2 regions of the Streptomyces sp. NBC_01176 genome follow, and region 1 is predicted to be linked to the other one. Evidence: riboswitches for the same ligand, from Rfam matches in the RefSeq annotation. Region 1 holds a riboswitch; the other holds the start of a gene.

Region 1 (7,674 bases):
CAACTCGGTCCAGGCCTGGAGCAGTTCGTGCAGGCGACGGTCGCTGCGGACGGACAGGGCGACGGCGAGGACCGTCGGGGCGAGCGCGGCCAGGCCCAGCAGGGCGAACAGCGGCCCCAGGACGACACCGGTGGGGTCGCGCTGCTCGATCTGCTGCAGCGGCAGCACCAGCAGGGCCCAGCCGACGATCGCCGCGAGCGCCAGCAGCCAGAGCAGCAGCACCCGGTGCACCCCGAGGCTCCGTCCGCGCAGTTCCTCCAGTGCCCGCCCCCGGTCGGCCAGCAGTGCCGCCCGGTCCGGCCAGGAGCGGATGTGCGCGGGCGGCGGAGGCGGCGGCAACAGGAAGCCGGGCATCAGGACCTCTCGGACGACGGAACGGAGTCCGCGTCGACGCTACCGCGATCCACCCCCGCGCCCCCACTACGCCGATCCGCCCCGGTGTCTTCGCGCCACCCGGGTGGACCTGCCCTCAGGCCACGCGGGTGGCTCCCGCGAACGGCATCTCGTCGACGGGCGCGAGACGCACCGGCGCGGTGGGGTTCGGGGCGTGGATCATCATCCCGTTGCCCACGTAGATCCCCACGTGGCTGATGCCCGAGTAGAAGAACACCAGGTCACCGGGGAGGAGTTCGGAGCGGGAGACCCGTCGGCCCGCGTTGATCTGGGAGTACGTCGTGCGCGGCAGCTGGACGCCCGCCGAGCGGTACGCGGCCTGGGCCAGACCCGAGCAGTCGAAGGCGTCGGGACCGGTGGCGCCCCAGACGTAGGGGCTGCCGAGCTTCCCGTAGGCGTACGAGACAGCGGCGGCCGCGCGGGAGTTGGGGGCCGCGACGGAGCCGGCCGAGGGTGCGGCGGAGGCCGGGCCCAGGTCCCGCGCGGCGGAGCGGGAGGCGTGCCGCACCGTGTCCGCCGCACCGCCGGCCGCCCCGAGGCGTGCCCGCTGCTCGTCGGTGAGCCGTGACAACAGCTGTCGCGCGGAGTCCAGTTTTCCGGTGATCGTCTTCTTGGCCCGCTTCAGCTCCGCCTGACGCGAGGTGAGCGACGCCAGCTCGACGTGCGCGGCCCCGCGCAGCTGCTCGATCTCCCGCAGCTGCTTGCGTACCCGGGCCACCGCCCCCGCCTGCCGGTCACCGACCCGCTCGGCGAACGCGGCCCCGTCCAGGTACTGGTCGGGCCGGTCGGAGAGCGCGAGCTGCAGAGCGGGGTCGAGGCCCCCGCTGCGGTACTGCGCCGCGGCGATCGAACCCAGCGCGGTCCGCGCCGCGTTGAGCCGGTCCTCCTTGCGCGCCGTCTCGTCGCGCAGGTCGTGCAGCCGCCGTGACGCCTGGTCGGCCTTCTCCTTCGCCCCGTCGTACTTCTCCGTGGCGACCTCGGCCTCTTCGTACAGCTTGTCGACCCTGGCCTTCACCTGCGCCGGGGACAGTTGCGGCTCCGCGTGCCCCGTGCCCTCGAATCCGGCCGTCGTCGCCGCGCCGGCGAGGGCGATGGTCGCGGCCGTGCGGACCGTATGGCCGCCGAGTGAGCGCTGTCTGGGCTTGCGGTGCGCTGCCACGAGGGCCCACATCCTTCCCGGGGGACGTGACCGCCGGGGAGTGCGCGGTCATCGGTGAGGCGTCCGGCGACGGCCCACACAGGGGGAGCGGGTCGCCGCCGGACCTTTCTCGGCGGTGGTGTCCGACTGCCGCCCCTGGCCCGGGCGGCGGTGGGGAGCCGGGCACCTGGTGGAGGACGCTAAACCTGAGGGTGAGGGCTCGGTAACACCATGTACGGAACTGGCGTAACTGGATCGCCGGGTGACCGTATGTGACCGTGATTCGGCTCCGGACCCGGCGACTTCACGCAGGGTGATGACCGATGGGACGGTTCCGGGACAACCGGGGGTTCTCAGGTGCTACGGGTCCCGAGGGGGTGGGCCGGTGCGAAGGGGGACACCCACCGCCGATTAGGCTCCGGCCCCATGGACGTACTCATCCATCTCTTCGTGGGCCTGCACATCATCGGCATCGCCTCGCTGCTCGGCGGCTTCCTCACCCAGATGAAGGCGATGGGCCGGGGCACCGCCCGATTCGTCCCCGCCATGCTGCACGGCGCGCTGACCATGCTGGTCACGGGTGTCGTCCTGGTCGGTCTCAACCAGGCCGACGACCACGCGGTCAACACCGTCAAGATCGGCGTGAAGCTGGCCCTGCTGATCGTGATCCTCGGGCTGGTCTACGTGAAGCGGGACGACGAGAAGGTCGACAAGGGCCTGTTCGGGCTGGTCGGGCTGCTGACGACCGCGAACATCTTCATCGCGGTGCTGTGGACCTGACGGTTCCGACCGCCACCAGCAGCCAGGCCGCCACCGAGATCCACAGCAGTACCTGCCCGAGCGTCCTGAGCCAGGCGAAGCCGACGGCGTCCGCGACCGTCAGGGCCGCCGCCGCCGTCATGGCCATCGGGAACACGGTCGCCCAGCGCCGCACGTCGTACCGCGGGCGCCGCCACAGCAGCTCCGCGACGGCCAGCACGGCGTACCAGGCGAGCGCCACCATGATCAGCGCCTGGGTCACCCAGCGCATCACGCCGTTGTCGTCGTAGTTCCACAGATAGGTGTCCGCCTGGTAGGCGAGGACCAGCTTCGACGCGGCCAGCGCCGCGATCGCGAGCGCGCCGCCCGCGATCCAGTGGTCGCCGCCCCCCGTGGCCGTCTCCAGGAAGTCGAAGCACGTCAGCGCCACCACGTACAGCACCAGGAACCCCAGCCAGAACAGCACCAGCGCGGCGTACGCGAGCCAGTCCGCGCGCGCGGCCTCGGCGAGCGACGCGGCGAGCACCGCGAGGGCCTGTGTGGCCACGCACCCGAGGAACACGCTTCCGGGCATCCGGAGCCGCAGGTTTCGGAGGAGCAGGTAGAGCAGCCCCGGCCACAGCACCGCGGCGAGCGCGAGCAGCACCTCGGCGGCCCCGGGCCACCCCAGGTCGGTCAGCCGGGTGCCGATGACGGCGGTCGCGGCGACCCCGGTGAGCGCGCTCGGCGTGCCGGCCTCCTCCCACCACCGCTCCCGCTCCCGCGTCAGGCGGACCGTGAAGTCCACGGCGAACCCGAGCCAGGCGACGGCCGCCAGGACCAGCGCGATCCGGGACAGGATCTCGTCACCGGTCTCGTACAACCCGACCGAGAGGATGCCGGTGGCCAGGACGACGGCCGCGGCGGCGGGCGGGCTCTCCGCCCACCAGGTGCGGAGTCGGACCCACGGGCTGCGGGGCGGCGAGGTGGCTGACATGGCCCCGATGCTAGGGATCTGCGAGCGGGTTGCCCGGGGGGCGCGCGCGTGCTTCACGAATGCGGGGTCGGCCGGACGGGCGCGCGGGTCCGGGGACGCGGGGGTACGAGTGCGCGGGCGTACGGCGGTACCGGCCTGCCGTGATGCGGGCGCCGCACGGGATGGCGGGTGAGGGCGAGAGGGGTCGCCGACCAGGCGGGAGGGGGAGACTCCGGCGCACGGGTCCGGGGGCGCGGGTGGCGCCGGCACGTGTGCGGCACGCGCGCGTGGAGCCCGGGAGACCTCACGCGCGCGTGCCCCGCGCCGGGGCTCACGCCGGGCGCACCACGCTGTGGATGATCGACTGGCCCGCGTAGAAGATCGACTCCTCACGGACGTACGCACCCGGCTTGGGGGCGTGGATCATCATCCCGTTGCCGATGTAGAGGCCCACGTGGCTGATGTCGTCGTAGAAGAAGACCAGGTCTCCGGGCTCGATGGCGGAGAGGGAGACCGTGGTGCCGGCGTTCACCTGGTCGTAGGTGGTCCGCGGGAGGGTGACGCCGGCGGCCTTCCAGACGGCCTGGGTGAGACCGGAGCAGTCGTACGAGCCGGGCCCGGTCGCGCCCCACACGTACGGCTTGCCGATCTGGGCGCGGGCGAAGGCGATGGCCCTGCCGGCCTTGGCGGCGTACGAGGAGTCGGTCGCCGGGGTCCCGGAAGTCCCCGTGGTTGCCGACGGCGTGCCCGGCTGCCGGGCCGTCTCCCGGGCCTTCTGCTCCGCCGCGGCCCGCTCGGCCGCCAGCTCGGCCGCCTCGCGGTCGGCCGCTTCCCGCTTCTTCTTCGCGATCGCGGCGAGCCGCGCCTTCTCGTCGGCGGTCAGCTTCGAGAGCAGGTCGCGCGCCGCGGCGAGCTTGCCCTGGACGTCCGCCTTGGAGGTCTTGAGCGCGTCCTGCGACGTGGTGAGCGTCCGCAGGCTCCGGGAGGCCTCGCCGCGCTTCTTCGAGGTGGCGGCCTGCTCGGTGGCGTAGTCGTCGACGGCCGCCTTCTGGCGGGTGGTCAGACGGTCCATCAACTGGGTCTGGTCGAAGTAGTCCTGCGGATTGTCGGCCAGCAGAAGACTCGCGCTGCCGGGCGCGGACGCCCCGGTGCGGTACTGCGCCGCGGCGAACGAACCCAGCTCCTCGCGCGCGGTGTTGAGCTTCTCGGTGCGCCGGGCCACGTCGTCGAGGAGGGCGTCGACCCGCTTGCGCTGCTTGGCGGTCTTCTCCCTGGTCGCGTTGTACTTCTCGGTGGCCGTCTCGGCCTGGTGGTAGAGGTCGTCGACCTTCTTCTCGACCTCTTCGAGGGTCGGCCGGGGCTCGGCCGGGGGTGCGGCGTTGGCCGTCTGCGAGAGCAGGGCCACGGAGGTCAGGGCGGCCGTGGCGAGGGCCGGGGTCCGTATGCCCGTCCTGCGCGGGCCGGGAGGACTCCACTTGCGGTGCGACGCCAAGAGAGGCGACTCCTTCCGTCATCCGCCTACCGGGTTAGCTGTCGGGTTCGGGCGGGTACTTCCGGAAGGTTTGCCCTACGGTCCTTGCCCCAGGGGCGGTTGGACCGATTCACCCCAAAGTCGGTTGGGTCCCCGGCTCCGGTCGCCGCACGGGCGCGCCGGACTCGGCGGAGGCCGCCCGGCCCGGCGACGTTCGCCGGTGCTGTCGAGCGGTCTGCCCGGCACGCTAGCCAACGCGTAAGTGTTCTGTGAAGTTTGATGTGCGATATGCCCGATACATTTTCGTGACCTGAACCGCCGGGGCGCCCGGAGTGGCCGACCGTAGTGGGGCGATGCCGGAAGGTGAGGGCGCATCGGTGCGGGAGGGGCGGCCCGCTTTCAGGGGCGCTCCGGCCCGGACTCCGCGGGCACCCCGGCCCGGACTCCGCGGGCACCCCGGCCCGGACTCCGCGGGCACCCCGGCCCGGACTCCGCGGTGGATCCAGCCCGGACTCCGTGGGAAATCCGGCCCAGTTTCCCGGGTGGCGGCGGGTTGTCAGTGCGGCCGCCTAGACTCGGAGAGCGATGAGCAGCCTCTTTGATGACAGCTTCCTGGCGGACCTCAGGCCTTCCGGGGCCCATGAGGAAGAACCGCCGCCGCCCGAGGACGAGGCGGCGGAGCCGCTTCCGGACGACCTGTTCGGCGGCCGCTTCGACGCGCCCCCGGACCGCGACGCGTACTACCGCGACGGCGCGCACAGGCCCGCCGTCGACCCGGCGGCCCTGCTGGACGGGCTGAACGAGAACCAGCGCGCGGCCGTGGTGCACTCCGGCTCCCCGCTGCTCATCGTGGCCGGCGCCGGCTCCGGCAAGACCCGGGTGCTCACGCACCGGATCGCGCACCTGCTGGGCGAGCGCCATGTCCACCCCGGCCAGATCCTCGCGATCACCTTCACGAACAAGGCCGCGGGCGAGATGAAGGAGCGCGTCGAGCAGCTCGTGGGCCCGCGCGCCAACGCCATGTGGGTGATGACCTTCCACAGCGCGTGCGTGCGCATCCTGCGCCGCGAGTCGAAGCGACTCGGCTTCACGTCCTCCTTCTCGATCTACGACGCCGCCGACAGCAAGCGCCTGATGGCCCTGGTCTGCCGTGACCTGGACCTCGACCCGAAGCGCTTCCCGCCGAAGTCGTTCAGCGCCAAGATCTCCAACCTGAAGAACGAGCTGATCGACGAGGAGGACTTCGCCGGCCAGGCGGCGGACGGCTTCGAGAAGACCCTCGCCCAGGCCTACGCGATGTACCAGTCGCGGCTGCGCGAGGCCAACGCGCTCGACTTCGACGACCTGATCATGACGACGGTCAACCTGCTCCGTGCCTTCCCGGACGTCGCCGAGCACTACCGCCGCCGCTTCCGCCACGTCCTGGTCGACGAGTACCAGGACACGAACCACGCGCAGTACGCCCTGGTCAGGGAGCTCGTGGGGCCGGCGAGCGGCGACCGTCCCGAGGACGTGCCGCCGGCCGAGGGCGACCTCGGGCCCGCCGAGCTGTGCGTCGTGGGCGACGCCGACCAGTCGATCTACGCCTTCCGCGGTGCGACCATCCGCAACATCCTCCAGTTCGAGGAGGACTACCCGGACGCGACGACGATCCTCCTGGAGCAGAACTACCGCTCCACCCAGACGATCCTCAGCGCGGCCAACGCGGTCATCGAGCGCAACGAGTCGCGCCGCCCCAAGAACCTGTGGACCAACGCGGGCGCGGGGTCGAACATCACGGGCTACGTCGCCGACACCGAGCACGACGAGGCACAGTTCGTCGCCGACGAGATAGACCGTCTCACCGACGCGGGCGAGGCGAAGGCGGGCGATGTCGCGGTCTTCTACCGGACGAACGCCCAGTCCCGTGTCTTCGAGGAGATCTTCATCCGCGTCGGCCTGCCCTACAAGGTCGTCGGCGGAGTCCGCTTCTACGAGCGCAAGGAGGTCCGGGACGTCCTGGCCTACCTGCGGGTCCTGTCCAACCCCGAGGACTCCGTCCCGCTGCGCCGGATCCTGAACGTCCCCAAGCGGGGGATCGGCGACCGCGCCGAGGCGATGATCGACGCCCTTTCGCAGCGGGAGAGGATCAGCTTCCCGCAGGCTCTGCGCCGCGTCGACGAGGCGTACGGCATGGCGGCGCGCTCGACGAACGCCGTGAAGCGGTTCAACACGCTCATGGAGGACCTCCGTACGATCGTCGAGTCCGGCGCGGGCCCGGCGACGGTCCTGGAGGCGGTCCTCGAGCGCACCGGCTATCTCGCCGAGCTCCAGGCCTCGACCGACCCGCAGGACGAGACCCGCATCGAGAACCTCCAGGAACTCGCGGCCGTGGCGCTGGAGTTCGAGCAGGAGTCCGGTGAGGGCGAGGACGGTGCCGGTGCCGGTGCGGCTGCCGGGGCCGCGGCGGCCGGCGGGGCTGGAGCGGCCGGCGGACTCTCCGGGTTCCTGGAGCGGGTCGCGCTCGTCGCCGACTCCGACCAGATCCCCGACGAGGACGACGGCAACGGCGTCATCACCCTGATGACCCTGCACACCGCCAAGGGCCTGGAGTTCCCGGTCGTGTTCCTCACCGGCATGGAGGACGGTGTCTTCCCGCACATGCGTGCGCTGGGGCAGGTCAAGGAGCTGGAGGAGGAGCGGCGGCTCGCGTACGTCGGCATCACGCGCGCGCGGGAGCGGCTCTATCTCACCCGCTCGTCCATGCGCAGCGCGTGGGGCCAGCCCTCGTACAACCCGCCCTCCCGCTTCCTGGAGGAGATCCCGGACACGCATCTGGAGTGGAAGCGCACGGGCGCCACGGCCCCGGTGCCCTCGGGACCCGTCTCGGGGGTGGCGGCCTCGCTGTCGTCCTCGCGTTCGCGGTCCGCGGCGTCCGGGGCCTCCGGTTTCGCGACGCGCCGCGGGGCCTCCGAGAAG
Region 2 (7,674 bases), 1.0 Mb from region 1:
CCGCAGACGGCACTTCACCGGGATCGTCGACGGCGTGGTCATCGCCGGGGTCACGGCGACCGGCTTCGCCTTCACCGAGAACATCCTCTACCTCGGCAACGCCTTCGGCACGGACCAGCTCAGCGGCGAGCACGGACTGGCCTCAGTCACCGCCGCGACCTTCTTCGTCCGGGTCGTGATGGCGCCCTTCGCGCACCCGCTGTTCACCGTGTTCACCGGCATCGGCTTCGGCATCGCGGCACTGTCCGCCGAGCACCGGCGGCTGCGCCGCGTCCTGCTGCCCCTGGGCGGACTGCTGCTCGCGATGGGCATGCACGCCATGTGGAACGGCTCGTCGAGCTTCGGGAAGTACGGGTTCTTCGCGGTGTACGGCGCGTTCATGGTGCCGGCGTTCGGGCTGCTCACCTTCCTCGTCATCTGGACGCGGCAGCGCGAGCTGAGGACCGTCCGCGCCGAACTCCCGGCGTACGCCGCCGCCGGGTGGCTGACACCGCCCGAGCCGTACGCGCTCGGTTCGATGCGGGCACGGCGGCTCGCCCGTCGGTACGCGGCCCATCACTTCGGCAGGGCGGCGGCACGGTCGGTCGCGCGGTACGAGGCCTGCGCGACCTCGCTCGCGTTCCTGCGGCACCGGGGACGCAGCGGCCGGGCCGGCGCCGATTTCGTCGTACGGGAGCGGGAGTTGCTCCACGAGCTGTGGCGCCGCCGGGAGGTCGCCCGCCCCTCTCTCGCGTACGCGGCACGGGTGACCGCGCCGGCCGTACCGGTGCCGCCGCCGTGGCCCGCGTACGGCTACGGCGGCTACAGCCACGGCGGCTACGGCCATGTCCCCGCGCAGCCGTCCGCCCCGGACGGACGTCCGTATCCGGCCCCGGCAGCGCCCCGTCCGGCGTACGACCCGTACCGGACCTGAGCGGCGCCGGGGCCGCGGAGCGGATCGCTCAGGCGGACGCCTCCGTCAGCCGCGCCAGTTCGTCGTCCGTCAGCGTCAGGTCCGCGACCGCGAGCAGCGCCGGAAGCTGTTCGACCGTCCGCGCCGAGGCGATCGGGGCCGCGACGGTGGGCCGGGCGGCGAGCCAGGCGAGGGCGACCGTGGCGACCGGGACGTCATGGGCGCGGGCGACCTCGTCGAGGGCGTCGAGGACACGGGGCCCCCGCTCCGTCTCGAGGTGCTTGGCCGCGCCCTCGGCCCGCGCCGAGTCGACGGTCGTGCCCGGACGGTACTTGCCGGTGAGGAAGCCGGACGCGAGGGCGAAGTACGGGACGGCGGCCAGTCCGGTCCGGGAGGCGACCTCCTGGAGCGGGCCCTCGTAGGTGTCGCGCGAGACGAGGTTGTAGTGGGGCTGGAGGGCGGTGTAGCGGGCGAGGCCCTCGCGGTCGGAGAACTCCAGGGACTCCGCGAGCCGCTCGGCGGAGAGGTTGGAGGCGCCGATCGCCCGGACCTTGCCGGCCCGGACCAGCTCGTCGAGCGTGCCGATGATCTCCTCGACGGGGACCGAGGTGTCGTCGAAGTGGGTGTAGTAGAGGTCGATGTAGTCCGTGCCGAGCCGGCGCAGTGATGCGTCGGCCGCCGCCCTGATGGTGTCCGGGGCCAGCCCCTTGTACTGGGGATGGGAACCGACCTTGGTGGCGAGGACGACATCGGAGCGATTGCCGCGCGCGGCGAACCACTTGCCGATGATCGTCTCGGACTCGCCGCCCTTGTTGCCGGGGATCCACGCCGAGTAGCCGTCGGCGGTGTCGACGAAGTTGCCGCCCCCGGCGGCGTACGCGTCGAGGACGGCGAAGGACTGCGCCTCGTCGGCGGTCCAGCCGAAGACGTTGCCGCCGAGGGCGAGCGGGAAGACCTCGAGGTCGGAGGAACCGAGCTTGCGGAGAGGAGTCATACCCCATTGCAACAGCCGTACCGGACGACTGCATTCCGCACCCGCCGTACTGGTGGCGGGTGCCGGATCAGGGGTTGATGCCCTTGCCGTGCAGCCACGCCATCGGGTCGATCGCGGCGCCGCCGCCGGGGTGGACCTCCAGGTGGAGGTGCGGCCCGGTCACGTTGCCGGTCGCGCCCACCCGTCCGATGACGTCACCCGTGCCCACCTTCTGGCCCACGCTGACGCTGATGGACGACTGGTGGCAGAACCACAGCTCCGTGCCGTCGTCGAGGGTGAGGATCGTGCGGTAGCCGTACGCGCCGGCCCAACCCGCCTCCGTGATGGTGCCGCTGTGGATCGCCTTGATCAGCGTGCCCGTGGGAGCGGCGAAGTCGAGGCCGGTGTGGTACCCGGAGGACCACATGGAGCCGGCGTCGCCGAAGCGGGAGGTCAGGGTGTACGAGGAGGTCGGCAGCGAGTAGCTCTTGGCGAGCTCCGCGAGACGCGCGGCCTCGGCCTTCTGCTTGGCCTCAGCGTCCGCCTTCTTCTTCGCGGCGGCTTCCTTGGCCTTGGCCTCGTCCTGCTGCTCGGCGGCCAGCGCGACCGCCTTCTTCGCGGCGGCGGTCTCGGCGGCGGACTGGGCCGCACTGTCGACCTGGTCCTGCTGGGACTCTGCCTGCTCCATGATGCGGGCACGCAGCGCCTCACCGGCGTCCGCGTTGCCCTGGGCGGCGTCGGCGCTGGTGAGACCGGCGCCGGTGAGCGGGGTGGAGGAGCCCTTCGGCGTGCTGGAGCCGCCGTCGGAGATCAGGGCCTTGGCCGACTGGGTGACCGAGGAGAGGTCGGGCAGCGAGATCGACACGGGCGGCTTGCCGGGTGCGGCGGTGGCGATGCCACCCGCGCCGACGGCGGCCAGGACACCGACGCCGAGGACGGTGGAGCTGCGGGCGAGCCCGCCCCCGCGCTGCTTGGAGACGCGGTGCCGGCCGCGGACGGGAGCGACGGAATCCGCGGTGGGGTTCCACTCCTCCCAGGGGCCCTCGTCGTCGCCGCGGGAGTAACCGAAGGTCTGGGTGTCGTTCGGCGCGAACGAAGTGGGCTGGGCAGGCCGGTTGGACGCCACGTGGGCGCGCTCCTTTCCTTCCTTCTCGCCTACCGGGTTAGCTGACGGGTTCGGAGCAGGAAGGTCTCCTACGCGCGTCAACCCACGGTGTCTCCACCGTGAAAGACGCTCGATTCACCCCAAGTTGGTGGTTCCCCGGTTCCCTCGCGGGATTCGGCGCGTGCGCACGGAGCCGTCTCTTGTGACGGCTGGGACGACCGCGCTGCGTTATCGAACGTTAATAGACTCGGGTACCGGATTCCAAGCCGTTCGTGCTGATCATTGCGCTCTCTTGGCCAGGACTTACGGGGCATGAGCGGGGGAAAACGGGCGAGTTGGCCCACCGTCCCCGGTGAGGCCGTTCTTGACGGTGCGTCAGTCGTTATGCGGAGGGATACCGTCCGGCTACGCCTCGTGACGGCGATCAAGGAGCTTCGCCGTCTGCCGGGGGCGCCGTACGGCGAGCAGTGCCATGTCGTCCGAGAGCGCGCCGCCGGTGTGCCGTCGGACCCCCGTCGCGAGCGAGGCCAGCAGGGCGTCCGGGTCGCGGAAGGTCCGTCCCGCGAGCCGTTCGGCCGGCTCGTAGAAGGTCCCCCGGCCGTCGCGCGCCTCGGACAGCCCGTCCGTGTGGACCAGCAGCGTGGAGCCGGACGGGAAGTCCGCCGTCTCCGCGCGGTCGGGCCAGGAGCCGAGCTCGCCCATGCCGAGCGGCAGCGCGGGGTCCGCGGCGTCGAGCGTGGCCAGCGTGCCGTCCGCGTGCAGGAGCAACGGCGGAGGATGGCCGCGGTTGACGATCCGTACCGCGTCGCCGTCGTGCGGGATCTCCGCGAGGACGGCCGTGGTGAAGCCCTCGAAGGCGTCCAGGCCCTCGCGCCGGGTGCCCTCGCGGGCCAGCGCCCGTTCCAGCCGCTGCGCGACCGCCTCCAGGGTCGCCTCCTGCTCGGCCGCCTCCCGGAACGCCCCGATGACCACCGCGACGGCGGCCACCGCGCCCATGCCCTTCCCACGGACGTCGCCCACCACCAGCCGTACTCCGTGCGGGGTGTCCTGCACGGCGTAGAGGTCGCCGCCGATGGACGCGCCCTCCTGGGCGGCCTCGTAGCGCGCCGCGACCTCCAGGGCGCCGATCCTGGCCTCGGGCTCCGGCAGCACGGCGCGCTGTGCCGCCTCGGCGATCTGGCGGGCCGAGGCGAGCCGTTCGTCCGAGCGGCGGACGAGGATGTTGATGAGGACGGCGAGGCCGACGACGGTCGCCACCGTGACGACCTCGGTGATCGAGCCGATCCTCATGTGCAGGCCCAACCTGAGACGGAGGGCGAGCAGCGCGGCCAGCGTCAGGGCCCCCGTGAGGAAGGTGCCGCGCAGCGAGAAGAGCGGCGCGGCGACGAGCGGGGCGGCGGTGAAGAGCGGGGCCGCGGTGAAGTCGGGCGGTGTGAGGACGTCGTAGACCACCGCGACGACGACGAGCAGCACCGGCAGCACCCGCACCAGGGTCCAGGCGCGCGAGATCCGGCGCGCGTCCGTCTCGACCGGAACCCGCGGCGGCTCGCTCCCGAGCCCCGGATCGGGCACGGGGTCGCCGGGCAGCCGTCCGCCCGACCGGTCGTAGGGCGGTTCGGCCCGCTGCGCACCTCCTGGCTGCCCCACCCGTCCAGGTTTCCCGCAGCGGGGGGAGGGGGCCAGCGGTGTGGGCCGACCGGGGGACGGGTCCGCCGACAGGCGTCGCGCGCGTCCTGCGGCCGGTCCCCGTATCCGCGGCCGGAGAGACGCCGGGGGCCAGCGGGCGGAGGGACGCCGGGGGCCGCGAATACCCGGAACCGAGGGCCGCGCGAACACCGGGAACCGGAAAACACCGGGAACCGGAAACGCCGAAGGCCCGGAACGCCAAGGCCCGGAACACCAAGGACGGAAACACCAAGGGCCGGAACTCGTGAATCCGAGTTCCGGCCCTTGGCCTTGAGTAGCGGGGACAGGATTTGAACCTGCGACCTCTGGGTTATGAGCCCAGCGAGCTACCGAGCTGCTCCACCCCGCGTCGTTGAAACCAGTGTACGCCATGTTCGACCCCCGGAGCACACCCGTTCACGCACGCCCCGCGACCAGGCCTCTTCCTCCGCGGTTCCGCTCCGATCCCCCCGCGATTCCGCTCCGCTCACGACCACCACGGCCGGGGCGCCCGGCCGCCGGAAGCCCCTCCGCTAGGGGGCGCCGAGAAGATGCGCGTTGGGTGCCGTGGCCCGCTCCTCGAACTCCGGGAGCACCACGACGTCCGCGCCCGCGGCCGCCAGCAGCCCGTTTCCGTCCGCGCCCGCCACGAAGGTGTCCGGTTCCCGCCAGGCGGTCACCACTCTGCGCACGCCCGCGTCGAGGATCAGCCGGGCGCAGGGCGCGGGCCGCGAGGCCCGCCGGGCGCACGGTTCCAGACTGCTGTAGACGGTGGCGGTCGCCAGCCGGGGATCCCCGGCGGCGATCTTGGCGAGTGCCGCCTCCTCCGCGTGCGCGACCGGGTCGCCCCCCTCCCGCGAGTGTCCGCGGGCCAGCTCGGTGCCGTCCGCGGCCACCACCACCGCGCCCACACTGAACGCGGTCCGCGACGGCGGGCACAGCGCTGCGAGTTCGCACGCGACCCCCAGCCAGTGCCGGTCCGCGGCGGCCGCGAGCCCACCGGTGCCGGGTGCCGTGGGGACGTAGCGGATGAGGACGACGTCTCCCACCGCCCGGGTCTCCACCAGCCGCATCCGCCCGGGCGGGTATCCCCCGGGCCCGAACAGCCGCGGCGCGTCCGCCTGTCCCACGAAGAGCGGCGCGACGGCGAGCTGCAGCTCGTCGGCCAGGCCCTGGCCCATCAGCTGGGTGTGCACCCGCCCGCCGCCCTCGACCATGAGACGCCGTACCCCCCGTACGTCATGGAGGTGTTCGAGCACGGCGCGCCAGTCCAGTTCGGCCCCCGTCGCCACCACGTCGACGCTCGGACCGCGCAGGGCGTCGGCGGCCCGTACGGCTCCCTTGTCCGTGGTGTAGACGATCTTCTCGCCGCCCGTGTGCCAGAACTGCGCGTCGGGGTCGAGGTCGCCGGAGCCGCTCACGGTGACCTTCAACGGGTAGGCGGGGCGGCCTTCGGCGACCCGGGCCGCCCGCCGCTCGGCGGAGTTGACCAGGAGCCGGGGATTGTCCGAGCGGATGGTGCCCGCGCCGACCAGGATCGCGTCGCTGGACGCCCGCACCTCGTCGACCCGGTCGAAGTCGGCCGGACCCGAGAGCAGCAGCCGTTCGGGGCCGGTGTCGTCCAGGAAGCCGTCGAGCGAGACGGCGGCGGACAACAGGACGTAGGGATGGGGCATGGGACGCTGCCTCCGGCTCCGAGCTCCGCGCTCTGGGCTGCTAGTGACTCAAGTGGGCGTTCGAGTAGCGATCGATCAGTGGTTCAACTTTTAAACAATACCTAGACTGGCGATATGACGACCCGCTGGCTCACCCCCGCCGAGCAACGCGCCTGGCGCTCGTACATCGCCGCCGTCTCGCTCCTGGAGGACACGATCGACCGGCAGCTCCAGGCGGAGGCCGGCATGTCCCACCTTTACTACTCCATCCTGGCCATGCTGTCCGAGGCGCCGGAGCGGCGGCTGCGGATGACCGACCTCGCCGAGGTCCTGAAGATCACCCGCAGCAGGCTGACCTACGGCGTGACCCGGCTGGCGAACGACGGCCTGGTACGCCGGGAGGGCTGCCCCACGGACCGGCGCGGTCAGGTCGCGGTCCTCACGGACGAGGGTATGGCCGTCCTGGAGCGGGCGGCGCCCGGGCACGTGGAGCAGGTGCGCGCGGCACTCTTCGACCGGCTGACCCCGGAGCAGGTGGGGCAGTTGGAGGAGATCTGCGCAAGCGTCACCCGTGGCATCCAGGGCGGAGAGCCCGGGGTCCAGGGGGAAGATCTGCCGTGGCGGCGGCGTTCCTCCTGAGGGCGCACGGAGGGGGACCGGACGGACAGGGCGGACGGGGGACGGGAAGCCGGGTGAGCCCCGGTCGGCTCATCTCCCTCGAACGTGTTGCTTGAACTTTAAAGCATCAGGTACGGTCGCTTTCCGAGACTGTGCTTCAAATATGAAACACACGCCCTGGGAATCCCCTGCCACCGACCCGCTGGACCGGAGAGACAACATGCGCGACTTCCCCACCGCCACGGTGCGCACCCGCGTCGCCGTGCCCCTGCGCTTCGGCGACGGCTACTCGGTCGACGCGGAACTGGTCACCTTCCACGGACTGGCCGACGGCCGGGAACACCTCGCCGTGGTGCTCGGCGAGGCGGGCGCGAACCCGCTGGTGCGCCTGCACTCCGAGTGCCTGACCGGCGACGTCTTCGGCTCGGCCCGCTGCGACTGCGGCCCGCAGCTGCGCGAGGCGGTGGAGCGGATCGCGGAACGGGGCGGTGTGCTCCTGTACCTGCGCCAGGAGGGCCGCGGCATCGGCCTCTACAACAAGCTCGACGCGTACGCCCTCCAGGACCAGGGTCTCGACACCTACGCCGCCAACGCCGCCCTCGGCCTGCCCGAGGACGACCGCGACTACACGGCGGCCGCCCAGATGCTCCGGGCCCTCGGTGTCGGCTCCCTGGATCTGCTCTCCAACAACCCCGACAAGGCCGAGCAGCTCCGCGACCTCGGCATCGAGGTCTCCCACCGCGTCCCGACGGGCGTCTTCACCACG

The links. A riboswitch is a leader RNA that binds a small molecule or an ion and turns the genes downstream of it on or off. The one in region 1 is predicted to bind cyclic di-AMP.
Region 2: it holds a riboswitch for cyclic di-AMP, as region 1 does, so the genes downstream of both, OG199_RS22560 (M23 family metallopeptidase) here and OG199_RS17955 (NlpC/P60 family protein) in region 1, are expected to answer to the same signal.

Annotation. Positions count from the first base shown of each region.
Region 1 covers NZ_CP108600.1:4,202,846-4,210,519, reverse strand. Annotated here, with positions in the region: gene OG199_RS17975 (hypothetical protein) at 1-354, opposite strand, end outside; gene OG199_RS17970 (NlpC/P60 family protein) at 470-1,552, opposite strand; gene OG199_RS17965 (hypothetical protein) at 1,958-2,311, shown strand; gene OG199_RS17960 (hypothetical protein) at 2,289-3,266, opposite strand; gene OG199_RS17955 (NlpC/P60 family protein) at 3,577-4,737, opposite strand; cyclic di-AMP (ydaO/yuaA leader) riboswitch at 4,745-4,917, opposite strand; gene pcrA (DNA helicase PcrA) at 5,302-7,674, shown strand, end outside.
Region 2 covers NZ_CP108600.1:5,219,394-5,227,067, reverse strand. Annotated here, with positions in the region: gene OG199_RS22570 (PrsW family intramembrane metalloprotease) at 1-913, shown strand, start outside; gene OG199_RS22565 (aldo/keto reductase) at 942-1,886, opposite strand; gene OG199_RS22560 (M23 family metallopeptidase) at 1,954-2,991, opposite strand; cyclic di-AMP (ydaO/yuaA leader) riboswitch at 3,003-3,160, opposite strand; gene OG199_RS22555 (PP2C family protein-serine/threonine phosphatase) at 3,376-4,617, opposite strand; tRNA gene OG199_RS22550 (tRNA-Met) at 4,932-5,005, opposite strand; gene OG199_RS22545 (dihydrofolate reductase family protein) at 5,169-6,311, opposite strand; gene OG199_RS22540 (MarR family transcriptional regulator) at 6,426-6,929, shown strand; gene ribA (GTP cyclohydrolase II) at 7,129-7,674, shown strand, end outside.